3 regions of the Prevotella sp. oral taxon 317 str. F0108 genome follow, and region 2 is predicted to be linked to each of the others. Evidence: riboswitches for the same ligand, from Rfam matches in the RefSeq annotation. Region 2 holds a riboswitch; each other region holds the start of a gene.
The links. A riboswitch is a leader RNA that binds a small molecule or an ion and turns the genes downstream of it on or off. The one in region 2 is predicted to bind cobalamin.

Region 1 (9,944 bases), 1.0 Mb from region 2:
ATGAAAGGAAGGGGCATGGCCAACTTGTCAGACACGATAAGCTTGATTTGTTCTTCGCTTACCTGCCCGTTTATGCTAGAAGTTACGGTGTAGGTGTATGTGCCAGGTGCTTTTACCTTGCCTTCAACCAAGTTGCGGCGAGCGTTCCATTGCAGTCCGCTAGGTAATCCCTTAACCCCGATGACGGCATCGGCGTGTATTGATTTTATTTTCTGCATGAAACGCACATCGGGTTGCGTAAAAACGCTTTTGGCACAACGCAATCCGTTATCGGCAGCGGCCACGAGCGGCATGAACAGCAAAAGAAACGTTGAGATGAGATTTTTCATATTTGCATGTTACGGGTGTAAAGATGGGGAGAAAAGGCTGGATGGGCAAGCCGTTACAGGTCGTCTTCGATGGCTGTGCTTTTGGCATACGCCGTACTTTTGGCCTCGAAGAAGTCTGTTTTTACCATGTTGGCATTGGCATATTGAGCTACCCAGCGCATGTTTTCGGGCTCTTCGATGTTGTCTTCAAGCAAATTGCCGAAACCAAGACTACGCCAGCGCATGTTGCCAAGGTAGCGAATGTAGTCGTTTACCATCTGTGCGTTAAGTCCTTGCACCTCGTCGCCTATTACATATTGGCCCCATGCAATTTCTTGTCGCACTCCTTCGCGCATCATTTCTTCGTAGACTTTCACCTTTTCGGGCGTAAAGTATTCGGGTTCTTCTTTCTTCATCTCGTGAATGATGTTGCGGAAGAGCCACAGGTGCGTGTTTTCGTCGCGGTTGATGTAGCGTATTTCTTGTGCCGACCCCGACATCTTGCCGTTGCGCGCCAAGTTGTAGAAGAACATAAAGCCGCTATAAAAGTAGATGCCTTCGAGAATATAGTTGGCCATGAGCGTCTTCATGAGCGATGCTTTGTCGTTGTTGGCGTAGAACTCGTTGTAGCAATCGCCGATGAAAGTGTTGCGGCGAAGTAGGTGTTCGTCGGTTTTCCACTGGTAGAGAATGTCGTTTCGCTCTTCGGGCGAGCAGATGGTGTCGAGCATGTAGCTGTAACTCTGGCTGTGAACGCACTCTTGAAAGGCCTGAATGTGCAGGCAGAGGTTTACCTCGTTGGCCGTGATAAACTCGGTTAGCGAGGGCAAGTTGGCACTTTGCAGCGAGTCGAGAAACACCAAAAAGCTCAATATCTTGTCGTAAGCCTTGCGTTCGGCAGGCGGCAACAGCGGATAGTCTTTGGTGTCTTGGGTAAGATTAATCTCTTCTGGAATCCAAAAGTTGTTCATTGCCTGCCTATACCAGTCGCTTGCCCACGTGTAGCGCATGTTGTTAAAGTCGTTTAGATTGGTGGTGTTGCCTCCAATCATGCGCCTTAGTCGTAAGTCGGTATCTCCTTGTGGGTTAAACAAGGCGTTCTTTTTTAGCTTATTGTCCATTTGTGCTGTGTTGAGTTTCGTTTGTGTGTGTAGTGTTGTTGGTTACGATGCGCAGCTTTCGCATTCTTCCACTTCTAGCGATTTACTTCGTACGTAGTAGATGGTTTTCACCCCACTTTGCCATGCCAAGAGGTAAAGGTCGAGCAACTGTCGCATGGTATAGTTGTTGGTGATGTAGAGATTAACGCTTTGCGCTTGGTCAATATGGCGTTGGCGTATGCCTGATGCGCGCATGCTCCATGCTTGATTGGTTTGGTATGCGCCCTTGTAGAGCCAGAAAGTGCGGTCGGATAGCGCCGGAGCCACACGTGGTAGCATGGCGCCTTTCTTCTCTTCCAAGAAGAAACGCTGCATAACGGGGTCTAATCCCGCCGTTGTTGCGGCTACAATGCTGGTGCTACTTGTGGGGGCGATGGCCAAGAGGTAGGCGTTGCGCATGCCCTGTGCCTTTACACGCTGGGCGGTTTGCTGCCATTGGGGCGAATTATAGTTGCGCTTGTCGAAGTAAGCGCCCGTTTGCCAGTCGCTACCCTCGAAGTAAGCGTATGCGCCTTTCTCTTTTGCCAAGGAAGAACTGGCCTCGATTGCGGCGCGGTTGATGCGTTCGAACACTTGATCTACAAATTGCAAGTGTTCTTCGCTCTCCCATTTAATGCCTCTCAGGGCTAATGCGTGGTGATAGCCGCTTACACCCAGACCGATGCTGCGATAGCGGTGGTTGGTGATTTGGGCGTAAGGCACGGGGTAGAAGTTCAGGTCGATAACGTTGTCGAGTGCACGTACAACTGTCGCCACAATATCGTTGAGATAGGTTTCGTTTTCTAATGGTAAGTTGCCAAGCGAAAGGCTAGCCAAGTTGCAAACCACGAAGTCGCCCGGCTTAACCGTACGTACCACCACGGTATCGCCGTCTTTGGTCAGCACTTCGTTGCTTACCTCTTCGATGGCTTTCATGTTTTGAGCAATCTCTGTGCAGAGATTAGAACAATAGATGATGCCGTTGTGACCGTTGGGGTTGGCTCGGTTAACGATGTCGCGGTTGAAAGTGAAGGGCGTTCCGGTCTCGACAGCCGAACGGAGAACAAGACGGATAACGTCTTTAATGGTCATGGTTCGGCGCGAAAGGCGTTTGTCGGCCACGCATTCGTGGTATTTCTCCTCCCATGCCTCGCCGTAGAAGTCTTCTAGCGAGTAACCGCGCGTAGTTAGAACTTCGTTGGGACAGAACATGTGCCAATCCTGATTGAGGTCTTGTTGCGCCATTTTCCAAAACAAGTCGGGATAACACACGGCGGGGAATATGTCGTGCGCTTTCATACGGTCGTCGCCGTTGTTGGTGCGCAATTGTAGAAATTCGGGCAGGTCTTTGTGCCAAACATCTAGGTAAACGGCCACTGCGCCTTGGCGAACGCCCAGTTGGTCTACGGCCACAGCGGTGTCGTTCACCAACTTCATCCACCTAACCACGCCACCGGCGGCACCCTTAAATCCGCGAATGCGACCGCCAGCGGCCCTCACTTTGCCGAAGTAAAGACCCATGCCTCCGCCAAACTTGCTCACTTGGGCAAAGTTGTCGATGCTGCGGTAGATGCCTTCAAGACTGTCGGGTACGGTGTCGATGAAACAGCTTGACAGCTGATGGAAGGGTTTGCGCGCATTGGCTAGGGTGGGCGTGGCCATAGTTACTTCCAGACGGCTAAGCATGTCGTAGAACTTTTTCACCCAATGCAGTCGGTTTTCGCCTTCGTTCATAGCCAGGTGTAGTGCTATGCCAAGGAACATTTCTTGCACGCTTTCAACGGGTTTGTGGGCAAACGACCTGATAACATAACGTTTGATAAGGAGGTCGAGCCCCGAATAGTTGAGCAGCTTGTTGCGTTCTTCGTCGATAAACGATGCCGCCTGTTGCAGTTCGTTCTCGGTATAAGCATCGACAATGTAGGCTCCGTAGAGGTTCTGGCTGGCCAAATGGCGCACCTTTTGGGCAAAGGATTGTATGTCTTCTGCTTGCTCGAACGTTTCTAAGTCGCGTTGCAGGCGATAGCTAAGCAGTCGAGCCGCGATAAATTCCCAATTAGGAGCCTCGGCCGAAGTAAGTTCCACGGCGGCTTTTATCAAGGCCGAGAGTTTGTCGCGCCCGTTCATGTCGGCCTTAACAAAGCCCATGAACTTCTCGGCGAGCGCTGCAATGGGGTACAACTCGGGCTCGAAGTCGGCCGCGATGCCTTTCAACACGGGCGCAATTTCGGCTTGTTGCAGGGTGTTGGCAATCCTATTGAGGTATTTTCGTTGTTCGGTTCGCTGCCAACGAAACAGAATATAGCTCTTAGCCTCGGCGTAAAAGCCGCGTTGCATAAGGCTTCGTTCCACCTCGTCCTGAATACATTCAACGTTAAGTTTTGCAGGGTGGGTTATGATAACTTGCTCAACGGCGATAGCCACGTCGTGTATTTCGTCTTCCACGATGGGTCGCCCTGTGCTGATAAAACTCTTTTTGATGGCCGTGGCAATCTTTTCCCTGTCGAAGGGAGCCATCGAACCATTTCTCTTGGTTATGTCCATGAGATAACTTTGACTTGCTTATTGATTAAAAAAACGTTTCGTGGCGTTCCCTATTCCCACGAGTGGAACGGCACTTTTGACGAACAGGCAGGTCTTCTGACTTTGTTCTAATTCTCTTCGCCTTCCCAATTCGGTTCGCCAAACCATGCGATTGAACCGAAACAGTGGCTTATGTAACAGCGTTATTTAAAAAGCATGCCTGCGCTGACACAGCGTGTTTAGTGGCTTTTTAGATGCCGCCTCTGGAAGAAAACCGTAAAGAACTTACAGCTGCGGGACAGTCGGAGAGTTGCACCCCGTTCCCTTTTAATCGCCTAGCACTGGGCCTTGGCAAACCAATTCGGGCACAAAGGTACTCATTTTGCCGCAAAGGGCGAAACATTTGCTGGGCGTTATGTGGGGCGAAAATGTGTTTTGGTGGCGGATAAGGCTTTTCGGAAATTAATGTTTACCTTTGTACCAAACAAACAATACAAACGAATTATCATCATGATGGAAATAGGAACAAAGGCTCCAGAGGTGTTGGGGCACGACGAAAACGGCAACGAGGTACGCCTAAGCGACTTTAAAGGTAAGAAGTTGGTGTTGTATTTCTACCCCAAAGACCTCACTTCGGGCTGCACTACGCAGGCTTGTAACCTGCGCGACAACTATGCCGAGCTGCAAAAACAGGGCTATGCCGTGGTTGGTGTGAGCATAAACGATGAGAAATCGCATAAGAAATTCATTGAGAAAAACGACTTGCCGTTTCCGCTGATAGCAGATACCGAGCATAAATTGGTGGAAGAATTTGGCGTTTGGGGCGAGAAAAGCATGTATGGCCGCAAGTATTTCGGCACGTTCCGCACCACGTTCGTCATCAACGAAGAGGGTGTGATAACCCGTATTATGCAGCCCAAGGAGATTAAGGTAAAGGAACACGCACAGCAGATATTGGGTGAGTAATGAGGGTTTGAAGGCCTTCTAGTATTCACCAACTGATGCTCCACCTAACCATAGGCATGATGGGAACAATGCTAAGTTGTTTCCATCTGTCTTCTTCATGGAAGATGGCGTATGGGTTACGCCTGTTAAATACGTTGAAAACAGAGACGGATAGCTCTCTTGTACAACGTCTGCCACGAGAGATGTAGTTGTAGGCGAGGTCGGTTCGAAAATAGTTTTTGATTGAGATGGCGTTGACGTCGGACATCTGTTGCCTATCGTAAATATGGCGATAATACTCGTCGGGATGGATGAAACCGGTTTTTAAGTTGTCCCAATGAGGGGGCGCGACACCTTGATAAGTGCCTATGGGGAGGGTTAGCCGGTTGCCCGAGGCGAGCACGACATTGCAAGCTACATTGTGTTCGGCTGTCCCCTTGCGTGTAGGTCTCCTTACAAAGGCATATTGCAATTGGCAGTTAAGAACGTGCCTCCTGTCAAACTTATGGGGAAAAGGCCTGCCGCCGTTGATGAAAGGGTAAGTGCGGGTGGTTTTCGAGAGCGTGTATGCAATCGATGCAGTGAATATTGGCAGGCTGATTGCCGAGCTTACTTCTATTCCAAGCGAACGTCCTTTGCCGCGTGATGCCTCTTCTTCCCACGTGAATGTGTTTAAGCCGAAGGCGTTAATGGGGCTGGTGTAGGCTACGAGGTTGTTCATCCGCCTGCAATATGCCCCGAGTGTGGCATCGAATTTATTGTTGTCGGCCCATCGTTTTTTAACGAACGCACCTGCATAAAATTGGTTTGTCTCCTCTTTTGGAAAACGTTCGTTGCTTGCCACTCTGATGTTGAGCGGCCAACCAGTGGGCAACCCTTCTAGAATGTGGTGAAATTGGTTCTGCTTGTCGTAAGCAATCTCTAAGCCCAACCAAGGTTTGAAGTACCAATGTGTAAGCGCGTGGAGGTCGGGATTTATGGGCTGGCGCTCATCATGAAATCGGGTAGTGTTTCTTATGCCGAGCTTAAGGTCGGCTTGTTTGGTAAATTTTAGGTCGACCTCCGCGAAAACGGCGCCAAGTGTGTTCGGGTAAGTTTGTACGTTTTCTGCTCCTTTTTGGGCTGTTAGGCTTCTCTGGTTACCATTAGTGGACTTTTGGCTTTGCATGGATAGTCCTGCCCGCACTGCCATTCCTTGCTTCCAAGTGTAGGCAAACATCGCCCGCAATGCCCATTCATTCAGCTTAGAGGCAATGGCGACGTGCGAGCGGGTGTCGCTGGTGTTGGGGGCGAAGTGGTCAGACTCTTGTATTGAGAATGCGTAAGTGTGGTAGGCTAAGAAATTGAAGTTGGTCTGCTCGTTCAGTTTAGCATCCCATTCCAGCTTGGCGGCAGATGCTTGCCACGCTTGTTTGTTGCGCAACTCTTGGTATTGGGTGTATTCGTAGAGGTCGTTTGTGTGGAAATAAAATGCAGAGAAGGCGTTTCGGGCATTGGGCTTGTAGTCTAGCTTTACGCAAATGTCGTAAAGGTCTACCCGCAGTTTGTCGTCTGTGCGGTTCATCCAGTTCAACATATATGGTAGGATGGTGGTTCGGGCGGACAGCCTGACCGACATTTTGTTCATTATGAGCGGCAGTGTGACGTGCAATCCGCAAAGGTAAGGCGATATGTACGCCTTACCTGTGGTGGGTGTGCCATAGCAGGCTTTGGGCGAAACGCTTATGAGGGCAGAAGAATAGTTACTGTTTGTGGCAGGCAGTCCGCCTTTGTAAAAGTCGACTTTATCGGCCATTTCGGGTGGAATGACAGAGAAAAGCCCCATCAGGTGCGACGTTACGTATAGTGGCACGCCGCCGAAGTAAAGGCCATTGCCGCTTGTGTCGCCTCCCCTCACGAAAATGCCCAACGTGCCTTCCATGCCAAACGATGTGCCGGGGAAGCTCAATGTGTGCCTTAGCACATCGGGTTCGCCAATGATAGAGATGCTCGAGGCGGCTTGACGAGCATCGTAACTGAACTCGCTGCCGCGGTTGTTGGGCGTGGTAGAGGTGATGGTGGTTTCTTTTAAGGCAATGTTTTTCGGCGTGATGTAAATGGTGTTGCCTGCGAGTTCGCTCAATTCAACCTGTTTTGGTTCGTATGCCACGTGTGAAACAACAACACTGGCAACGCCGTTTGGTAAAGAAAAGCATCCCCTGGCATTGGTTACAGTGCTTTGTTCGGGGGGGCCGTGCCGAACCTTACGTGGCATCCGCGCACGGCGAGCTGCGTTAGGCTGTCTTTAACGACATACGTCCTGGACTTGTCTTGTGCGTAGAGGCATACCTCCACGCAAATGGCGACGATGAATAGGGCTACAGTTCTCATCTGTTATTCGGGCAGGATGTTGTTGCAATTAAAAAGCGTTTCTTCGTAAGCTCCGAAAATACCCACTCCATTTTCTATGTTCGAGTACACGGCGTTCTCTTCTAGCCATTGCGTTGGGTCGCTAAACGATTCGTACGCTTGCATCTTCAGAAGGCTGCTTTTAAGGTAATGGTCGTATTCTTCAGAAACAGCCATGAACGAAACCACGCTGCTGTAAAGCGGATAGAGGGTAAAAGTAGTAGGCACGGCGTTTGGTAACATCCTAATATAGTAATGGTAGGTATTCACTCTTTCTGCTTCTGCTGGTTGCATGTTGAATTGGTCGGTCTTGGGATAGTCGGTTGCGATGTCTTCTTTCATTGTATAATAGGGGCGTATCACTACCGTGCGCATAATGGTGTCTTGGTCTTTTGCGAACGCGCACGCCCAAAACGGGTCTGCATTTTTGCTTATCCTGAATGCGCGTCTACCTTCTTTGTCTTCTGGTTTCAGTCTCTGGATGGGCAGGCGTTCGGGAAAAGTGGTGTTTGCTGTTATGTCTGGGTGGTTGGGCGTTTGTATTCGCAGGGTGTATGTTCGTCCTCTTACGGGCGTGAACGCCATTCGCCACTCGCCATACGCCACCTTGTTGAACACGCCCACTTCGCGGTCGTTTTCAAACAAGGTAGCAATGGCTTGAGGAACTTCCTCGTATGCGGTGTTGCCCAGCTTGCTGGTGTACGTCAGCCACAGCTTCTGCACGGAGTCTTGTGTGAGCAAGCAGTTCACCACCATTTTGGGTTCGTGCAGATTTGGTGTATCTATCTCTTCCACGCAAGCAGAGAGTAAGCTCACCAACATTGGTAACGCCAATAATGCTTTGAGGCTGTTCTTTCTCATGTCGATGAATATCAGGGCACCAATTTAACATCAGCAGCCGTGGCCTTAATCAATTTGTCTTCGCCAGTTATCAGCTCTATGGTGAATTGCGCTGTAACTGGTGCCGGCACACTAACGTTATCTTTAAATCGCAGGTATATCTCCGCGGGTGCCATGGGCTTATAAGACAGGTATTGAGAAAGGCTTATTCCAACAATTTTTTTATGGTCTGTAATCACGTTCTTGTTGGAAGTCACGATGAAAGAATGGTTTCGGAAATAGCGTTCAATAACGAAGAGATCACTTAATGATTGGCCAGGAGCTCGTCCTGCTATCTCTGCCGAAGACGTAATCTTAATGTCTTTGAGCCACGTAAGTCTGTAATCCACATGCACTAGATCTGTTGTTGGCATGTCGTGTATGGCTCTTGTACCACGCCTTTCAAGCTGTTGTTTCAATCGGCTTTCTATAATAGGGTCTTTTTCATCGGCCATGTTGTCTGGCATAGTGGAAAGCACATTGAAAGGTGGAAAGTCTACCAATAGGCTTTCACCATTCCTTTTGTACGCTTCTTGATAACTTTCCCAATCTGGATTCTTCCTTATGTCTTTAATGTCTACATTGCAAGTGGTGAATCCTAGTATAAAGTCGCTTGCTTTTAATGTCGTGTCTTTTTTTAGCGAACTTATTTTTGTTTGGACAAACCCTTGATGCGGTATTTGTTTAATGTAAGCATTGAACGCCCATGCGTAGTTACATTCCCTAGCGATGAGGCGATAATGGGTATGCCCCCCGATAACCTCTTTCTCATCCTTAGGAGTACAGGCGAGAAGACAAAGCGCAAACAGCGTGAAGATAACGTATCTTGTTTTAATCATTGCTTAATGTTTATTTGTTTAGCGGCCTTACGTTAAAGTATATTCTTTTGTTGTAACGGAAATTGTGTCCACCCGCCGACCAAATCTCCGCATTGGGGGAAAATTCTAGGCTGTTACCCTCCCCGTCCCATCCCCAATTCATCTGTAGGTAGCGAGAGTCATTGTCGTAATATTTATATGTTCGGTCGTATTCTCGTATGCCCGAAGCTCTTGCTGCGTTGATGTAAAGCACTTCCTCGTACTTACCTAGTGATGGCTCTACATCTCCTTGCGAACGATCAACGATTACTTGTTCCCATTGATACTCACTTCTAATACTTCTATGTCTGTTCACAATGCCATCAATTAGCCACGCATGGCCATCTCGATAATGTGTACGTCTCCAGAAAAGCCAACCCTTTCTGTACTTTCCTTCAAAGGCAGTGATGAGAACGGGGCATCCTTTTTCGATACTTTGCATAACAGTATTTGCATCATAGTCGCCTTCGTCCCAAGCTATGCCGTAACTTCTCATAACTTCGGTTGAAACGTTCGCACCACTTCCAGTTGGTGAATAATCCATATTCAAATAGAAACCCAGCTCTGCCATGAGGTCGGCCACATAGTACTCTTGCTGACCATTTTCCCATTTTCGCAAAGGCATCTCATTCCATCGAGGAGAGTTGGGTACGTAGTGGCCGGGTATGTAATTCTTGATGGAATAGTGGTTGTCTACAATTCTGCCAGTGAAAGAAACTCCGTGGTTTAAGCCATTAGGCACATTGAATTTGAAATGTGTAAAATATAAAAGCTGCGCCATCGCTACTGCTGTGCAACCTGTAGGGGGATAAATGTAGTTGTTACCATCAAAAACTTGTGGTAGGTTACTATTCCAAGGACTACGTTGTCCCCATCTCGTCTTTGTTCGCTGTCCGATATGGTTT
Region 2 (9,944 bases):
CTTTTTATAACTTGATTAATACAATCTTATAGACGCATCTCAGCGTACTTTGGTTGCAAAACTATGAAAAGAAGTGCGATAAACAGGCATGAAGGGGTATAATTAACATTCAGAAAGCAAAGCAGCGGCGATTTAGCGGGTTTAGAAACCTATTTTAACAACAAATGGCGGCTGCCACAAGGTCTTTCGCATCATTTATACAAATTTACTAATCATAAGTCGAAGGCATTGCACATGATTACCAAAAAAAACGTAACTTTGCAGATAAGATGACCATCAGTAAAGCGAAAATAAAGTACATACGCGCCTTAGAAACGAAGAAACACCGCGACGCGGAAGGCGTTTTTGTAGCAGAAGGACCGAAGGTGGTGGGCGAATTGCTTGCCAAAACACCTGCAAAGTTGCTTGTGGCCACACCCCAATGGCGGGCATCTAATGCCGTGCAGGAGGGTACAGAACTGATAACCGTCAGCAACGACGAGTTGCACAAACTCAGTTTTATGCAGGCTCCGCAGCAGGTTTTGGCCGTTTTCCCTAAGCTATACGAGGGCGAAAGCACCACAGCTGGCAACGTTGAAACGAACGAACTGACCCTGATGCTCGACGGAATACAAGACCCTGGCAACTTGGGCACCATCATCAGGTTGGCCGATTGGTTTGGCATTCGCCACGTGGTATGCAGTACCGATACGGTCGATGTTTATAATCCCAAAGTGGTGCAGGCCACAATGGGCAGCATTGCTCGTGTGAAGGTGAGTTATACCCCGCTCGAAACCCTACTCGATGCCCTGCCTCCCTCGTTCCCTGTGTACGGAACCCTGCTCGATGGTGATAACATCTACACGCAACAACTTTGTGCGTACGGCATAATCGTGATGGGAAACGAGGGCAAAGGCCTTTCGCAAGGTGTGAGGAAACGCGTGACCCACCGACTTCTGATACCTAGTTTTGCCATAGGAGAAGAACGTGCCGAAAGTTTGAACGTGGCAAATGCCACCGCCATAGTGTGCGCAGAGTTTAGAAGACAAGGCGCAATAGGGAAAGGTGAAAAGGTGGTTTAAGGTTGAAAAGGTGGTTTAAAGTTGAAAAAGTGAAAGAGTGAAAAGGTGAAAAGATGGCTGCGCCTACCAACTTGTTAACTAGATTACTCAACTTGCCAACTCATCTACTCACCAACTCGCCGACCAGTGAACTTGTGAACTCGTAAACTTGTGAACTCGTAAACTTGTGAACTCGTAAACTTGTGAACTCGTAAACTTGTGAACTCGTAAATTTGTCAACTCGTAAATTTGTCAACTCGTGAACTTGTCAACTCGTGAACTTGTCAACTAAATAAGAAACCCTTTAAAAGATATAAACATGGAAACCGAACTCATTAAAGACAGGAGCCTATCTAGCTGCATAAAGACAGCCAACAATTTGCTAGGCATTAACTTCGCCAAAACCATCAAGGGTACATGGCTGCCAGCCTTGCTCTTTGCCATCATGACGGCATTGTTTGGCTTTTTTGCACTGCAAGAAATATCTGCCACTTCGCTAGGCAGCCCCTCTCCCACCATCCTATCATACGTACGAAGTATTGGTACGTGGGTGGTTAGCCTTGGTTTGTGGGCTTATTTCTTCGCCTCGGTGATAACGCTTGTCAGCGAAAGCGGACTGAAACAAAACCTTCGCCGCTCGTTAGCCATCGTAGGTGTAGAGCTAATTGTCTACCTTATATTAATGGCCATAGGCATTGTAGTGGTTAGAATGGTGGTGATGAGCCACCTAGGAAAGCCCTTTACCGCCAACTTCATCACGCTTGTTTGCGGGGTAACCGTTGCATGGCTGTTGCTCATGGCATTGATAATGGTGCCCTTTAAGTATGCCGAGATGCGCTACTTGCTCTCTCCAAATGGTAGTTTGCGCCGCAACCTGATAGCCTATTACGTGTCGGGAGTAAGAGGTGGAGCCCTTCTTATTGGCACAACCTTCTTTACAGTGCTGGCATCTGTATGCCTTGGCACGATTATTTTCTTGCCCACCTTTATTCTCTTGGGTGCTAGAACATCGTCGTTGTTAGGCGAACTAACGATGAACGACCCATCAGGACTGCCCACTTATTTTAATGCGCTGCTCATTGGGTCGATTGTTCTCACCACTTTCATCTTCATGATGGTGGTGGCATGGAGCATTTTTGTGTTCTATTATGTTTATGGTTCCATCGAGCATCGTAGGCAAATGAAGAAACAAAAGCAAGCTGCAACCGCCGAATAAGCTACTGAACATCATTGCACACAAAAAGCCCGGAAAGTGAACGAACACCTTCCGGGCCTTGTAGTTTTATTAAAGTCTAAGGCTTAAAACTTAGAATTTGTAAACGATACCTGCGCTCATCACGGCTTGGTTGTACCCACTAATAATTTGGTATTTCACTTCGCCATTTAGATATAGGTCGTCTGTGAGGGCGAAATCTACACCGCCACCGAAGTTAAAACCAAGCTTAGTGCTCGATTCAGAAGTACTCGACAACACTTTGCCTGTAAATGGATCTCTTACTTCAATGGTCGAACTGGCGGTTACTAAGCCCAATCCGCCAAGTGGATAGGCTGAGAACCTGTCGGTGATGTTAAAGAGGTAGTGTAGGTTGGCGTTAATGTCCCAAAACTCCAAACCATTCTTCTTGAAGTAGTAGTTAAAGTTACCATCAAGACGGAACTGCTCGTTAATGTCGTAACGAGCCCTTACGCCGATACCCAGATTAGACACTTCTGTACCATACAAGGTGTGAACACCAACAGCAAACTGTGCAGATGCAAATGCACTTACCATGGCAAAAGCGGCCACTAAGAAAAGTTTCTTCATTTTCTCTATCGTTTTTTAATGATTAATTTTACCCCTACAAGCCATAAGTTAACATGGCATTCGAGGTGATTATATTCTCTGTTAAGTTTATTCGGATGATCAATATCTCTTTCTATCAGTGGGCAAAGATAAATAAAAAAAACATAACACACATGCTTTCATGTAAAAAAATAACTACAATTATAGTGAAAAAGTATGATGCGTAGTTTAGGCATTCAGCCGAATATGCCGTTTATAAAGGGAAAGTGGCACATGTAACACTTTTTACGCATTCAAACTTTCAGAACAAATTATTGGCAAACACCTTGGATAACCATTCACAAAGGCACGTCAAAAGGCGTCAAAATGGCCTGTCATAGGTTATTCTCCAAATAGCTGTTATATTTATTTTGCTGTTTTATCAACTTGCACTACCTTTGCACCAACTTAAAAGTACAAATGATAATGACATATCCCATTGAAAGGGTTGCAACGCTTATCGGGGCGCAACGTCTAGGCAATGCCGAGGCGCATATCAGCTTTGTGCTCACCGATAGTCGCTCGCTCTGTTTTCCAGAAGAGACATTGTTCTTCGCTTTGAGGTCTAACCGAAACGACGGACACAACTATATATCCGAACTTTACCGCCGCGGTGTGCGCTGCTTTGTGGTAGAAGAAGTGCCAGCACGTGCCGCCGAGTTGTTCGGCGATGCCAATTTCTTGTGTGTTAGGTCCACCAGGCAGGCCTTACAACGCCTTGCCCAACGCCATCGAGAGGCTTTCAACATTCCCATTGTGGGCATAACGGGCAGCAACGGCAAGACAATGGTGAAAGAATGGCTGTACCAACTGCTCTCGCCGCAAATGGTTGTAACGCGAAGTCCGCGCAGTTACAATTCGCAAATTGGGGTTCCGCTCTCTGTTTGGTTGCTCAATAGCCATTCGCAATTAGGCATTTTCGAGGCGGGCATCAGTCAAAAGGGCGAAATGCAGGCTTTACACGACATCATCAAACCCAACATTGCGGTGCTGACAAACATTGGTTCGGCCCACGAAGAGAACTTCGCCACGCCCGAAGAGAAGTGTCGCGAGAAGTTAAGACTATTCGAAGGAGCCGAGGTAATGGTGTATAATGCCGACGACGACTTGGTGACACGCGTGCTGAACGAAACGAACAACAAAGGCGAACGCCTGGCATGGTCTACGAAAAGTCCCAATGCAGCCATGTTTGTAACTAAGATAGACAAGCAACCCACGCACACCACCATACATTATATATATAAAGGAGGCCAGCCTGCAAGTTATTCGTTGCCCTTCATTGATGATGCATCGGTGTGCAATTCTGTTGTATGTGCAACCATCTGCCTGCATGTTGGGCTCGATGCGCACACCATAGACAAACGCATGAGGCGGCTCGAACCCGTGGCTATGCGACTGGAAGTGAAGGAAGGACTTAACGGATGCACGCTCATCAACGACTCGTACAACTCGGATATCAACTCGCTGGACATTGCTCTCGACTTTATGAACCGCCGCCCCGACCACAACGGGCAGCAGCGAACGTTAGTGTTGAGCGACATTTTGCAAAGCGGACTGCCAGATGCTGAACTATATAAAGAGGTATCGAGCTTGGCCGAACAACGCGGCGTGCAGAAGTTTATCGGCATCGGACCGAAGATTTGCGCCAACAAAGAAAGCATCAGGTTGGCAGAACGGCATTTCTTCGCCTCGGTAGAAGATTTCATACGCAGCGATGTTTTTAAGGGATTGCGCAACGAAGTGGTGCTACTTAAAGGCGCACGAAGTTTTGGTTTCGACCAATTAACCGAACTCATGGTGAAGAAAGTGCATGAAACTACCCTCGAAGTGAACCTCAATGCCATGATAGACAACCTGAATTATTATCGTGCCATGATGCACCCCAATACCAAGTTGGTGTGTATGATTAAGGCTGACGGCTATGGTGCAGGAGCCGTAGAGATTGCAAAGACCCTGCAAGACCATCGTGCAGACTATCTTGCCGTGGCCGTTGCCGACGAAGGAGCAACGCTAAGACGCAACGGAATAAGCAGCAACATTATGATAATGAACCCCGAAATGACGGCTTTCAAAACCATGTTCGACTACGATTTGGAACCCGAAGTGTACAGTTTCCGCCTATTGGAGGCTCTCATTAAGGCTGCCGAGAAAGAGGGTATAACGGGGTTTCCCGTGCATATCAAACTGGATACAGGCATGCATCGCCTAGGGTTCGACCCCGAAAAAGATGTTCCGCGACTGATAGAACGCCTGCATAACCAAAACGCCTTGATACCCAAATCGGTGTTTTCGCACTTTGTTGGGGCTGATGCCGACCAGTTCGACAACTTCTCGCAACGGCAGTTTGAATGTTTTGATAAAGGCAGCAAGATGTTGCAGGCCGCCTTCGAACACCATATTTTGCGCCACATCGACAACTCAGCGGGCATCGAACATTTTCCGCAACGTCAGTTAGACATGTGCCGCTTGGGCCTAGGTCTATACGGAATTAACCCTCGAAACAACGCAATCATCAACAATGTGAGTACGCTGCGCACTACAATTCTGCAACTGCACAAGGTTAAGGCTGGCGAGACTGTGGGCTATTCGCGCCGCGGAACGATTGAACACGATAGCGTGATAGCGGCCATACCCATTGGCTACGCTGATGGATTGAACAGGCGATTGGGCAACCGCAACGGCCATTGCTTGGTGAACAACCAGCGAGCAGAGTATGTTGGCAACATCTGCATGGACGTAGCCATGATAGATGTAACGGGGATAGACTGTAACGAAGGCGATAGTGTGGAGATTTTCGGCGACAACTTGCCCGTAACGGTGTTGTCTGACGCGCTGCAAACCATTCCTTACGAGGTGCTTACGGGCATCAGCAACAGGGTAAATAGGGTTTATTTTCAAGACTAATGTTGCGTTTTCGTGGCGAGACGTAAGTGTGAGGGCGAGTTAATTGGTGGCTCTGCCTGTGCGCATACTAAGCTCGCTGCACATCATGCTTGCATATTCCATATATTATCACTACCTTTGCACAACTAGGCAATAGGTTCGTTTACGAGCGATTAAAAGGGAATTGGGTGAAAATCCCGAACAGTCCCGCTGCTGTAAGTAACCTTTACTGGCCACAAACACTGCGCCACTGAACTCCGTCAAGGGAAATTCGGGAAGGCGTTTGTGGCCGGGTTACAAAGTCAGAAGACCTGCCATTGCCATTTATCTTTAATTTAACCTCGAGGAAAGGTTATAAGATAAGAACTTGAAATATGCAAAGCGTACATTTCTTTTCGGCTTGTGCGGCGTTGTTCTTCGCTGCATCTGCTCATGGTCAGGATACAAAACGGCAGTTGGCATTAGACTCGGTACAACATGTACGCGAGGTTGTTGTCGTGTCTAAAAACACCTTTCGCGAGGTTATTCCCTCGCAAAAGCTTGATGGCGCCGTGCTTGAAAGGCTGAACGCACACAGTGTGGCCGATGCCTTACGCTATTTCTCAGGACTGCAAATAAAAGATTACGGAGGTGTTGGCGGACTGAAAACGGTTAACATACGTAGTATGGGCACCAACCACCTCGGTATTTTCTACGATGGAATTGAGCTTGGCAATGCCCAAAACGGACAAATCGACCTTGGACAACTATCGTTAGACAACGTAGAGGAGATTACTTTATACAACGTACAGAAAAGTGCCATCTTCCAACCTGCAAGCGATTTCGGCAATGCAGGCTCTGTTTATATCCGCACACGCACGCCTCGTTTCGACGTAAACAAGCCCTTTAACCTTAGATTCAAGGCTGGTTGCGCTTCTAGTGACACCTATCGGCTATCGGGTTTATGGGAAAACCGACTCAGCCAAGCCGTTAACACCTCGCTTAGTGTGGGCTATCTCACGTCTAGTGGCAAGTATCGCTTTCGTTATCTGCGCCACAACCAAGACCACTCTGTGGCTTACGACACCACAGCCATACGCCAAAACGGAGACATTTGGGCATTAAGGGCCGAGGCAAACCTGCATGGCGTGATAGACCACGGCATGTGGAATTGGAAAGCTTACACCTATAATTCGCAACGCGGAATACCAGGAGCCATTGTTAACAATGTTTGGCGGCGCGGCGAAAGGCAGTCGGACCACAATCACTTCTCCCAATTGCGTTTCCAAAAAAGTTTCTCCGATGCCTTTTCTACGCAGTGGTTGGCCAAATACGCTTACTATCACACGCACTACATCAACAACGACCCAACCCAACTGCCCGTAGACAACACCTACAAACAGCAAGAAATATATCTATCTACGGCTAATGTGTTGGAACTGATGCCCAATTGGTCGGTCAGTTTAAGTTACGATTTCAAGTGGAACAAGCTCGATTCGGATGCTCGTCTGTTTGTTTTCCCCCATCGTTTCAGCAACTTTATCTCGCTGGCCACAGCCATTGACTATCGTCACCTCAAACTGCAAGCATCGGTTTTGGGTACATTCGTCAAAGACCACACACGCACAATGGTAGACAAGCCCAGCCACAGCGTGCTCTCCCCTGCCCTCTTTGTCAACCTCTATCCCTTTTCCAGCAAGGCATTTTCGCTTCGCGCCTTTGCCAAGAAAAGTTTCCGCATGCCCACTTTCAACGAGTTGTTCTACACCGAGGTTGGCAATGCGCTGCTAAAACCCGAAACGGCAGTGCAATATAACGTGGGAGCGGTGTGGGAAAAAACATACAAAGCATCTTTAATACGTGGTTTCAGGCTGCAAGTAGACGGCTATTTCAACATCGTAAGCGATAAGATTGTGGCCTATCCCAAAGGTCAACAGTTTAGGTGGACCATGCTTAACCTCGGCAAAGTGCACATCAAAGGCATCGACCTGCAAGCCGAAACAACCATGCAACCTTCGCCTGAGCTTTCGTTTACGGGGCGTTTGCAATACACTTATCAGCAGGCAAGGGACGTAACCAACCCTTCCGACTCGTATTACAAGCACCAAATACCCTACATTCCTTGGCATAGCGGTTCGGCCATTGTAGGTGCAAACTACAAGCAATGGCAACTGAATTACAGCTTTATCTATGCCGGCAAACGATATAACCAGCAAGAAAACATCGTATACAACTACATGCCAGCATGGTACACCAGTGACCTCTCGCTTGTTTACGCCTTTAATTGGCAAAAACTTCGGTGCAAACTAACGGTAGAAGTGAACAACCTGCTTGCCCAAGACTACGATGTGATACTGAATTATCCCATGCCCAAGCGCAACTATGCTATCTCAATAGACATCACCCTTTAACGTCCGCAACAACAATGAAACGATTTTCGATCTTCTATGTCGCATGCCTGATACTCGCGATGGTTAGTTCGTGTCGCGAAGACTTCTACATCATTCCCTCTCAAAACCAAGACACGGGCGTGGCACCCACACGTGGCGACATCGTGGGCATGTATGTATTGAACGAGGGTAACATGGGGAGTAACAAGGCATCGATAGACTTTTTGGACCTCGACGAGAACAAACCAACGGTGCATTACCACCGTAATATTTACTCGGAACGCAACCCCAACGTGGTGAAAGAATTGGGCGATGTGGGCAACGACATCAAAATATATGGCAGCAAGCTATGGATTGTGGTTAATGTTTCTAACAAGGTGGAGGTGGCCACGGCCGATAGCTGCAAGCGAATAACGCAGATTAATATACCCAACTGCCGTTATTTGGCTTTTAAAGACGGCTTTGCCTACGTGTCTTCGTATGTAGGACCCGTGAAGTTAGATAAAGATGCGCCCTTGGGAATGGTGTATAAGGTAGACACGGTGGACTTTAAAAAGAAAGATTCGGTGGTGGTTGGCTATCAGCCCGAAGAACTTTGCATTGTCGAAAACAAGCTTTATGTAGCCAATAGTGGAGGCTATCGTATGCCAAATTACGACAACACACTGAGCGAAATAGACCTTACCACCTTTAAGGAGATAAGGAAAATAAAGGTGGGACTTAATTTGCACCACTGCCAAGTAGACCATTATGGGCAAATTTGGGTAACATCGCGCGGAAACTACAACGACGTTCCATCGCGCATTTATTGGCTCTACAAGGGGCACAATCAGCTTTACGAGGTGATAGACAGCATCGACACGCCCGTTTCGGGGCTTTCAATCGTTGGCGACTCCTTATATTATTATGGCTCGGCATGGAACAGTGCCACCGCTACAAACACCATCAGCTATGGACTTATAAACGTCAGAACTCACCAAACCGTCGAAACCAACTTGTTTTCTGCTCTCCAAATCAAGGATATCACGATGCCTTATGGCATCATAGTGAACCCTACTGAACGCGACTTTTACCTAATGGATGCAAAGAACTACGTTTCGAGTGGCAGCCTTTTGCACTTTAAACCCGATGGGACACACGATTTCACTGTGCAAACAGGCGACCTTCCTGGGCATGCCACATTCGTATATAAGTAGCGAGCTTTTGAGGTTTTAGCTAATAAGTTTTGTGTATTTAAATCGTTGAACACACAAACTCATGCGCTAAGAAACTCAAAGACTCAATAACTAAACAGCTTATAAGCTCAATAACTCACAAACTCATAAATTCAATAACTCGCATGTTCACAAACTCATCAACTCAATAACTACAATAACTTCACAAACTCATAAACTCACATAATATGAAGAAAGCTTTACTTTTCGTGGTTGCTTTAACGCTTATAGGCGCAAAGGCCACCGCACAACAGTATTTCAAGCAGGGTACGCCTAGTCAATACATCTACAAAGTTGTTGACTATTCGCCTGCTCCTGGCCAGTTTGTAAACACGATGCCTGCATACAAAAAAGGCGATGATGCAGCCAAGATGGCACAGAAATGCACCGACATGTTGGCCAACAACAAGCGCGACCTGATTACGCTTGGGGCTTTTGGCGGTTCGGTAACTTTCCATTTCGACCATAGTGTGGCCAACATCGCAGGTAAAAAAGACTTATGTATTGAGGGCAACGCCTTTTCGGGAAACAGCGAACCTGGTATTGTAATGGTGTCGAAAGACGTTAACCGCAACGGCATTGCCGACGACCCGTGGTACGAACTGCGTGGAAGTGC
Region 3 (9,944 bases), on a different contig from region 2:
TGGTCGGGTTCCATGTGGTTTGTAACGATATAGTCGATGGGACGGTCGCCGATAACTTCGCGGATATTCTCGATAAACTGCGCGAAGAAGTCGGCTTCCACCGTGTCGATGAGGCACACTTTTTCGTCTACGATGAGGTACGAGTTGTACGAAACGCCGTTGGGAAGTGGCCATAGGCCTTCAAACTTTTCTTTCTTTCGGTCGTTCACACCCACGTAGTAGATGTCTTTTACTATTTCTATCATATTCTGAGTTTGTGAGTTTATGAGTGTATATGTGTATTTAGTTGACGGGTAAGCAAGTTAACAAGTTAACGAGTTCGTTAGTTGACAAGTTAACGAGTTACCGATACATTTGTCTTATTATATGGTTGATGAGGCAAAGTAGCAATGCTAATCACGCCCCTCTCCCCTTGGAGAGTGGTTGTTGGTGAGGCTTTTTCACTCCCCCAGAGTGGTTGTTGGTGAGGCTTTTTACTCCCCCAAAGTGGTTGTTGGTGAGGCTTTTTTCACTCTGGTTTCCAACCTTTCGGCACATAGTTATCCGTTCCCTTGCAGCTTTCGGCCGAGAAAGCCAGGGCGTAACTCATTATCTTGTTCCATTGTTCTTTGGTCAATCCGTCGATAAGGCGTTGCCTTGTAACGCCCAATTTCAGCATGCCGAAGATAAATCCGGCGTTGAAATTGTCGCCTGCCCCAATGGTGCTAACGGGCTGTGTGTCGCTAACGGCATAGCTTTCGCAAAAGCCGCCGTCGGCACGTAGCTGCACGGGGTTGGCTCCATCGGTGTAAACAAACCGCTTGCAATAGAAAGAAACCTCGGCAGCGTACACCTTAGCCGGGTCGGACAGGCGATAAAGCACCTCGAAGTCTTCTCTACTTCCGCGCACCACGTCGGCATACTCGTAGTTCTCCAACAAGTTGGGCGTTATGCGCATCACGTCGGTTCGGTGGCCCGAACGGAAGTTCACGTCGTAGTAGATGATAGCCCCACGGTTGTGCGCATATTCTAGGAACGAAACCACTTGTGGCCGTGTGGCAGGACTAACGGCGTAGTAAGAACCGAACACAACGATGTCGTCGGCCTGCACGTCGGGGTAAGCAAACTCCGGATTGTTCTTCTTATTGTCGCGATAGAACAGGTATTCGGCATCGTTTCGCTCGTTCAGGAAGGCCAGCGAGATGGGTGTTTGCCCCTCATCGCACTTCGTTACGTAATCGGCCTGCACGCCATTGTCTTTTAAGAAACTGATAACGTTGGTTCCAACACGGTCGTTTCCTACGGCCGAGATGAATGTTGCGTCGGCTCCCACGCGCCCTAGCGATACGATAGTGTTGAAAACCGACCCCCCAGGCAAGGCTCCTATGGGCTGTTCGTGCTTGAAAACGATGTCTAACACCGTTTCACCTACTCCGATTACTTTCCGCATAACGCTGTGATAAATGTTCTTTTTTAGGGTTGATATTTAAACAATATGCAAATATCCGAATTTTTAATCAGACGGCAAAACAATTGTGTAAGTTTTTGATTGGACATGTGGGATGGGGCTAAAAATGTACAAGGGGTTTGCATAACGCCAAGGGTTGGGGTGGGGCAACGCCCTTTGTTAGGGGGGCATGGCTTTGTGTTTGGGTATGCGTGTTTTGGCGTATAAGTTGCTTGTGCTGTTTATGGGCATTGTTTGCCGCATCCTAATTAGATTGGAGTTGGCAGCTAATGCGCATGTTTTTTCGTACCTTTGCATCAGCAACAGGTACGCCCCGTATGGCGTTTAAAAGGGAAACGGGTGAAAAACCCGTACAGTCCGGCTGCTGTGAGTTGCCCTTGGCGGCGTAAACAAAGGTCACTGAACACGGTGTTTGGGAAGACGTTTACTGCCTGGCAACAAGTCAGAATACCTGCCGTTGCACGCCTTCGTGTGGCCTCTTGGGTTAGGTTCGGCGCATTCGGCACGCTTTCGCTGGCGTGCTTTGTAGCATTTCATTTCGTTAAATCATGTCTTTTCACTTTGTATCAGGTTAAAAACCCCCTGTGCTTTCGCTGTGTGTGCAGCGCAAACAACATGTAAATCAACATTAACATCACAATAAATTATGAAGCAAAACCAACTTTTCATGGTTCTTTGCACCCTCTTTCTTTATGCCTTTTCGCCCCTGGTGGCTACGGCACAAAACAGAGAAGTGCGCATGGAACTTACGCCAAAATCCATTGATGTGGACGAAACGCCAATCGACTTTTACGACGACGGCGGACCCAATGGGCAGACTTCGCCCGAATTTAAGGACGGAAAAACAAGCAGCGTAACCTTTATTCCCAAGGTTACGGGCAAGAAAGTGCAAGTAGATTTCAAGCTGGTAGACATCTTCGAAGGCAGTATCCACAAGCAGTTTATCCGCGTTTACGATGGCACGGAGGTACGCGCCAACCGCCTTTTGGCTACCATCACCAAGGGCACTACGCCCATTGTGAAGGCCACCAACCCGCAAGGCGCACTCACAGTAGAGTTTGGTAGCACTACGGCCTTCCGCTCCAATGGGTTTAAAGCCGTGGTAAGTCTTTTCACTCCTCAACCGATGCGCTTTCGCGATGTAACCATTTCGCCCATGAAAGATGCCTCGCTGACCGCTGGCGACAAGGCTCAACCGCTGTTGGGCTTTAATGTTCGCACAGAAAACACCGAACCTGCACTCACCCTTAACGGTTTAACGCTCAAAGCTAGCGGACCAATAGCTGCCATTCAGCTATATCAAAGCACATCGGCCACCGACTTTTCAACTGCTCATCGCTTAGCCGAGGGCACCGTACAAAATGGAGAAGTGGTGCTAAACATAGCCGCTAAGCCTGCACTTCGTTCGGGCGACAACTTCTTTTGGCTGGGTTGCGACGTGGCAGACGAGGCCGAAAACCATAACACGCTCGCCCTTTCGCTCGCTCAACTGGCACTTTCCGATGGCCAACATGCCCTCCCCGCACCACTGCCAACAGGCGAACGAGTGGTAGAAAACGTGGTTTACGCACTCGAAGGAACGCATCAAAGGCGTGTAAATGGCGAATTGACGTTCCGTTCTAAAACCAATACGTACAACGATAATTACGAAGGCGGCTCGCGCGACCGCATTACCACCTTCACTCCGCTGCACGCCAGGCATGTGGTTCAGATAGATTTCTCCAAGTTCGATATTGTGTATTCGCCACGTACCGACGTCGGTGTGCGTGCCAAATTCGTTGTGTACGAAGGCAAAGGAACGACGGGGCGCAAGCTTTGGGAACTTACTTCGTCCGCCGATAAACAGCGCGGACCCGGCCAAACGCTACGTTCGCAATCGCCCGATGGTGCATTAACCATCGTGTTCAACCCCAACGACAGCCACTATGCGGCCAAAGGTTTCGTAGCCAAAGTAAGCGAATACATTCCCAAAGCCATGTCGTTGGCTAGTGTAGACGTGCGCCAAGCATCTGCGGCAGCTGTTTCGCCGGGTGCTACACGCCAGCCCTTGCTGCTGATTAACCTGCATACCGAGGACAATTTGCAGCCCATAACGCTGAACAGCCTGCAACTTAACCTCAAACAATCGTTGCCTGCTATGGCCGGTTTGCAGCTTTTTGTACAACCTAAGAACACGCCCGATGCCACTCCTAGCGGCAATCCGCTGGCTACCATCGCGCAAGCCGCCCTTAGTCAGCAACAAACCATGTCCCTGTCTACTCCCCTTGCCCTTACCGAAGGCGACAACTGGCTGCTGCTTTGCGCCGATGTGACCAACGATGCACAAGCCGGAAAACTGCTCGATGCGGCCTTAATGAAGGTTGAAACATCGCTAGGCGAAACAGCCGTGCAACAAGGTGACCCCGATGGAGCGCGCCGTGTGGAATACGAACGCGCACTAGTAAAGGGCGATAATGGCCGTGTTGAGGTGGCCGACAACACCACATTGACACTATACGACGACGGCGGAAAAGACGAAAATGAAAGTAAAGGCTTTGAAGGGCTAATTACTTTCGTGCCCAAAACCGCGGGAAGGCTCATCGCCATAAAGCCGACAACATGGAAATTAGCTGCTGCCGACAAGCTAGAAGTGTACTTCGGAACGGAGAAAAAAGACAAACCCGACTTCTCGTTCAGTCGCAACGACCATTTCGATAAGCTGATTTCCACCTCTCCCAACGGTGCCATTACCCTGCGTTATACCACGGGTAAGTATGTTGCTGCCGAGGGTTTCGCCCTCGAAGTGTCGGCCATTACGCCGCAAAAGCTTGCTGTTAGCGAGGTGCAAACCCACGCCATCGCCCCCGAAAAGGCATTTAAGGGACAAACAGATGTGCCTTTGCTGCACGTTGTTGTCAGCGTTAAGGGCGACAATGGCCAGCTCTCCATCACCCAAATGCAAGCCCAAATGCAAGGCGATGCCCCCATACATATATATAAGGTGTATGCAACTGGGCAAGACAATGCCTTTGCCACCACGCAAACATTCGCTACCAACACCCGCAACAACGGCATCTTCGATGGCACTTACACCATCGAAAAAGAGGGCGAATACCATTTTTGGCTCGCGGCCGATGTGGAAAGCGAGGCGCAAGTAGGGCAAACGCTCACCGCATCGCTCACCAATATAACCGCCAACAATGCCCAAGTTACGCCACAAACCGCTGAAACAGCCAACACCATCGTTGCACAAGGCATCAGCGGAACGCTTAACGTAGGCCCAAACGCCACCTACAAAACCATCCAAGCAGCCGTAGATGCGTTGAGAGATGGGGTAGACGGCCCCGTTACCATCAGCATCGAAAGCGGTAAGTACAACGAGCGCGTCCTCATTCCGCACATACCTGGCCTGTCGCCTGCCAATACACTCACCATCAAACCCACCTCTGGCAAACGCGGCGACGTGCATATCTTCCACGATAAGTTCGAAAAAGGCGGTTACGACCCCGACCAAATGGCCAAAGAGTACGGCGTGGTAACTTTCGACGGAGCCGATTATACCACCTTGCAAGCACTCGAAATAAGCACCGAAGACCTTACTTATCCTGGTGTGATACACCTGCGCAACGAAAGCCGACACGTAACGATAGACAGCTGTTACGTGCATGCGCCCCAATCAACCAACATACAACAGAAGGTAACGCTGCTCAACATGTACGCCAAAAGTCAGGCCAACGCCAACAACGACCATCTAACGCTGCGGCGTTCGCTACTCGAAGGCGGTTATATGGGCGTGCGTTTGGGCGGCACAGGCACCGTGGCACTGCCCAAAGAAGTGGGTGGGCGCATCCTCAACAACGTCTTCCGCAACCAAGAATCGAAGGCCATATACGTGGCACGCGAGGCAGATGCCCACATCGAAGGCAACATTGTAGAGAACGAAACCTCCGACCATAACGACTTTAACGCCGTAGACATCGATGCCTCGGGCGATGTTCGCCTTGCCCGTAACCGCATCAACCTGTCCACAAAAGCCTATTGCACGGCCATTTACGTGCGCAACATGTCGGGTTTGCCCACTTCGCAGGCGCAGATAGTCAACAATGTGGTGATGGTTAGCCACGGCACAACGCCCGCACGGCGCAATGCCTCTAAGGCATTAACCTTGAAAGGCGACCTGGCCAACCTGCTGGTAGCCCACAACAGCCTTTGCGTTGAAGGCAACGAGAAAGACATTACGGTGAGCATACTCGGCAAAATGGCCGACAACGTACGCCTAACCAACAACCTTTTTGCCAATACGGGCAAGGGAGCCGTTTACCAATGCACACGCAAAGAAAACCTAGCAAGCTTGCGTTTAGACCACAACAACCTTTACACCAACGGCCCTTCGCTGGCCGATGTGCGCACACCCGTAGCCACACTTTCGGCTTGGATGGCTCTTTCGGGCGAGCGATACGCCTATAATAATAAGGTGGAATTTGCATCAGACGTATTGTTGCAACCCCTTTCGGAACCCGAATTGCGCCACGCCACGCCCCTTGCCGTGGTGCCGACCGACATACTTGGGCAGCAGCGCAACACGTTAACGCCCCTCATTGGTGCTTACGAACATGCTTGGAACGGGCCTTCAACGGGCATCGTTGCGCCTTCGGCATCGGCCAATGGCATCCAACTAAGTGCACATAAGGGCGTGTTGAGCCTTTCGTTACTGCCCGCCAATGCCGTTGTCGAGGTGTTCTCAACGAGCGGCCTGTTGCTCTCGCGCCACGCTTTGCCAGCCAACGCCGACAGTTTGCAAGTAACGGACTTGCCCCAAGGCGTGTTGGTGGTTCGCATAACATGGAACAACGGCAGATGGAGCAAGGCCATCAAGCTATAAACAGGTGCGCCGATACCACCCAATTTTGCGGTTAATACCGCTAAGGGGTATATCATTACAAGGCAGGGTAGGGGACTTAGGTTGCCTGCCCTGCTTGCGTTATACAGGGCTTTAACCCAAGTTTGGGGTTTAGGCATCCGTTAAAAACTACCTAAGTGCTGCCAATATTCAGTATATAATCTTTACCTTTGCACCTAACATACATACAAATTAAGGATAACAAAGACAAGAACATGATTAGAGAAACGTGGAAGGGGCATCGGCCCTACAATGAAAGAATAGGCAAAATGCTATCCTCTTTATTTGCATCATTATTTCATCCAAATCCTGAAAAAGGGGCATGCGTAAGGCTGTTTGCTTATGTGCTTTTGGGTTTCATCGTCTCAATTCCTGTACAAGCGCAGATGCTTTTCACGGAAAACCTAACGATGAACATCGATAGTACAAAGACGATACAAGGTTCGTTGCAGCCCGTTCTCGACTTTAAGACAGAGAAAGAGAACGTGCTTACCTTTAAAAACACGGCCAACCTTAACTTACTTATCGGCAAAAATCGCGTGGTGAACCTCATCAACAAGCTAGAGTTTTCTGCTTATGGAAAGAAAGTTACCGTGAGTGGCGGCCATGTACATGCAGAGTTTCGTTACTTGCTTGTCCCTGCCGTTGAGGTTTACCCTTACGCCGAATCGCAATGGGCAGGCAGTAGAGGTATGAACTTCAAGGTTTCTGCTGGCTTGCAGTCGCGCTACCGATTGGTAAATACCGACCATTTCCTTATGTTTGCCACAGCAGGAATGTTCTATGAGTTCGAAAAATGGGAATATCCCGACCCACCGGTTGGCACACCGCTCCATGCGTATAGCCGAAGCATAAAGAGCCATGTGTCGCTTAGTTTCAAGCATACGATAGGAGAACATTGGGAGTTTATCGCCACGGGCATTCACCAAGCCCGACCGGACAGCTACCACAAGAGCGCTCGGTTTGGCGGTGCAGTAGACCTTGCCTACCACGTAACGCCCAGTGTAGGCTTTCGTGGCACTTATCGCATAATCTACGATACGGCACCCATTGTGCCTATTCGCAAAGACTACAACGTTGTTGAGGCCGGTATCGACATTTCTTTCTAAGCAAAAGATTGTTGTTGGCAGAGTAAATGGAGCAGGGTAGGGGGCTTAGGTCGCCTGCCCTGCTTGCGTTATTTTAGGGTTTGAGTTTTTGAGTTTATGAGTTGGTGAGTTGTTTATGAGTTGGTGAGTTAAAATCTTTTTTTGTCCACTTTTCAGTAGATATTTTAACACTAAGAGTGCCATTTTTATCCACCAATCGCTCACCTTGCCGCAAAAAATCGATTCTCGCGAGGGTTTGTTTTGGTGCAAAAAGGGGTTGTATAGGGATGTTGGCAAAATGAATATTTATTTAACAAAGCGGCCATTTGCACCTGTTTTGGGGCTATTTGGTGCTAAATTCAGTGCGTTTTGGTGCTAAATGCACTGCGTTTTGGTGCTAAATGGCGTGCGTTTTGGTGCTAAATGCAAGGTGTTTTGGTGCAAAACGCAAGGCATTTTGATGCTAAATGCAGTGCGATTTGCCGCTAAATGCGAGACGAAAAGCATAAACATTCACAATAATTGTATAAACAAAACCTTTTAGAACCATGAAACTCATGGCCAGAAAGGGCAAAATAGCCGTTAAAAAGTAGGTTTTTAGGGGCTAAAAGCAGGTAATTGGAGTTGAAAAAATATGAGTTGGCAACCAAACTAGAAAGGCAAAATGGTGCAAAATGCAGGTTCTTGGCCTAAAAATTGACAAGCACCAAGACATGGAAGGGTAGAAATAATGGCTTTTTGCCTACTTTTTAACCTGTATTTTCGCTAGAACGGAGCGAAAATTCGAGCGCTAATGTAAAATAAAAGATAGAAATTTAAGCTTTTAAGTTGATGGGTTTTTAAGTTGATGAGTTTTTAAATTGATGATTTTTTAAGTTGATGTTATTTTTGAGGTGATGAGTTTTAGGGTTGATTAGCTGTTGCGTGGTTGAGTTGATGAGCTTACTAGTTAGTGAGTAGGCGAGGTGATGTTCTCGAGAGTTGTTGTTTTTTGGTGAGTTTATAAGCCTATGAGTTGACTTGTTCTGCACGCCTCTCAGTTTGCAGAGATATTAAACGTCAAAACGACTTTATTGTTTGAGTTATTCATTTTATTGGTAGGTGATTTTTGTTTGAATTGTCGCGCTATTAAGTTTTTAGTTTGTGAGTTTTAATTGCTGCATCTTTCTTGTTCCGTCGCTGCATGGTTTGCTGCGCAAGCTTATGTCAAAGAGATAGGCGCCTTTGCTGCGTGTTCTTCGTTAGCGCGCAATATAGTGGCGTCTTGTCTATTCGTGTAAAAAACTTAAAGCCGTTGTAGTGATGCTAGCTAGATACTTTATCTACGCCCGTAAACAACAAGGACAAAATGGATAAGTGGCTAATTAAAAGATGGTTTGCTACATAGTTATGTTTATTATAAGTTGTAAATAAATTTTAATTTCACCGATTTAGTAAACGAAATAAGTTAAATTTTATTACCATATCAATCGTACGTTAGGATATATAACCACAAATAAGCATATTTTCGCTATATTTGCGACAGACCTAATAGTGAACAATAAGGAAACTTTATACGGAAATTGCAATCTATACATCAACCATATTAATAAATAACTATGACCCAAAAAGCAAGAAAACTAAGTAAAACCACGCGTGTGCCGCTATATGGCGTGCTGGCGTGTGCACTTGCCTATGGCATGCCAACGTATGCCGAAGGTAATGTTGCTGCGAAACCTTACGCATCGCAGGCTGGGCAACGAGCAGGCACGGTGTTGGTAACGGTTGTAGACCAAAACAACGAACCCGTTGTAGGGGCTAGCGTTGTGGTAATGTCTACTAAGGCCGGGGCAGCAACTGATGTTAACGGCCGATGCTCGGTAGATGCCAAACCGGGCGACAAATTGCAAGTGTCGTACATCGGTTTCGATACGCAAACGCTCACCGTGGGCAACAACAACAATGTGTTGGTGACCTTGGGAGAGAACAAAGCCATGCTCGATGAGATTGTTGTTGTGGGCTATGGCACGATGCGTAAGAGCGACGTTACGGGCTCTATCGCCGTGGCCAAGGGCGCAGACATGATAAAGGCGCAAAGTTTTGGCGCGCTGGACAACCTTCGCGGTAAGGTGTCGGGCGTTAACATCTTCTCTAATTCGGAGCAGGGAACCACTTCGCCGCGCGTTATCATTCGCGGTATGGCCACCATCAATGCCTCTACCGACCCGCTTTACGTGGTAGACGGGGTGGTGATGAACGACTTTGCCATGATGAACCCCAACGACATTGAGAGCATTGAGGTGCTGAAAGATGCTTCGGCAACGGCTATCTATGGCGCTCGCGGTGCCAATGGCGTCATTATGGTAACAACCAAACGCGGACTTTCGGGCACGGAAGGCACACGGATGAGCTACCAGGGCTCGGTGAGCATACGCCACATGGCGCGAAAGATGGAGGTGATGAACGCCCGCGAATGGTGCGATGCCTTTATGAAAGGACTTGAAAACGAAAACAAATACCAAGGAAACAGTTGGAAATTGGACCGTTCTTA

Region 1: another riboswitch for cobalamin. It lies ahead of HMPREF0670_RS06715 (ribonucleoside-diphosphate reductase subunit alpha); the one in region 2 lies ahead of HMPREF0670_RS02600 (TonB-dependent receptor).
Region 3: another riboswitch for cobalamin. It lies ahead of HMPREF0670_RS07570 (right-handed parallel beta-helix repeat-containing protein); the one in region 2 lies ahead of HMPREF0670_RS02600 (TonB-dependent receptor).

The regions. Positions count from the first base shown of each region.
Region 1 covers NZ_GG740072.1:1,747,597-1,757,540, reverse strand. Annotated here, with positions in the region: gene HMPREF0670_RS06725 (alpha-galactosidase) at 1-329, opposite strand, end outside; gene HMPREF0670_RS06720 (ribonucleotide-diphosphate reductase subunit beta) at 383-1,429, opposite strand; gene HMPREF0670_RS06715 (ribonucleoside-diphosphate reductase subunit alpha) at 1,472-3,991, opposite strand; cobalamin riboswitch at 4,060-4,346, opposite strand; gene bcp (thioredoxin-dependent thiol peroxidase) at 4,484-4,936, shown strand; gene HMPREF0670_RS06705 (TonB-dependent receptor plug domain-containing protein) at 4,962-7,064, opposite strand; gene HMPREF0670_RS17050 (hypothetical protein) at 7,124-7,285, opposite strand; gene HMPREF0670_RS06700 (DUF4249 domain-containing protein) at 7,289-8,164, opposite strand; gene HMPREF0670_RS06695 (hypothetical protein) at 8,176-9,021, opposite strand; gene HMPREF0670_RS06690 (C10 family peptidase) at 9,032-9,944, opposite strand, start outside.
Region 2 covers NZ_GG740072.1:709,150-719,093, forward strand. Annotated here, with positions in the region: gene HMPREF0670_RS02580 (RNA methyltransferase) at 270-1,061, shown strand; gene HMPREF0670_RS02585 (hypothetical protein) at 1,360-2,256, shown strand; gene HMPREF0670_RS02590 (outer membrane protein) at 2,347-2,844, opposite strand; gene HMPREF0670_RS02595 (bifunctional UDP-N-acetylmuramoyl-tripeptide:D-alanyl-D-alanine ligase/alanine racemase) at 3,289-5,766, shown strand; cobalamin riboswitch at 5,884-6,079, shown strand; gene HMPREF0670_RS02600 (TonB-dependent receptor) at 6,120-8,135, shown strand; gene HMPREF0670_RS02605 (YncE family protein) at 8,150-9,310, shown strand; gene HMPREF0670_RS02610 (DUF4465 domain-containing protein) at 9,517-9,944, shown strand, end outside.
Region 3 covers NZ_GG740073.1:185,651-195,594, forward strand. Annotated here, with positions in the region: gene HMPREF0670_RS07560 (FprA family A-type flavoprotein) at 1-245, opposite strand, end outside; gene HMPREF0670_RS07565 (carbohydrate kinase family protein) at 509-1,429, opposite strand; cobalamin riboswitch at 1,735-1,921, shown strand; gene HMPREF0670_RS07570 (right-handed parallel beta-helix repeat-containing protein) at 2,094-6,308, shown strand; gene HMPREF0670_RS07575 (hypothetical protein) at 6,596-7,435, shown strand; gene HMPREF0670_RS07580 (SusC/RagA family TonB-linked outer membrane protein) at 9,013-9,944, shown strand, end outside.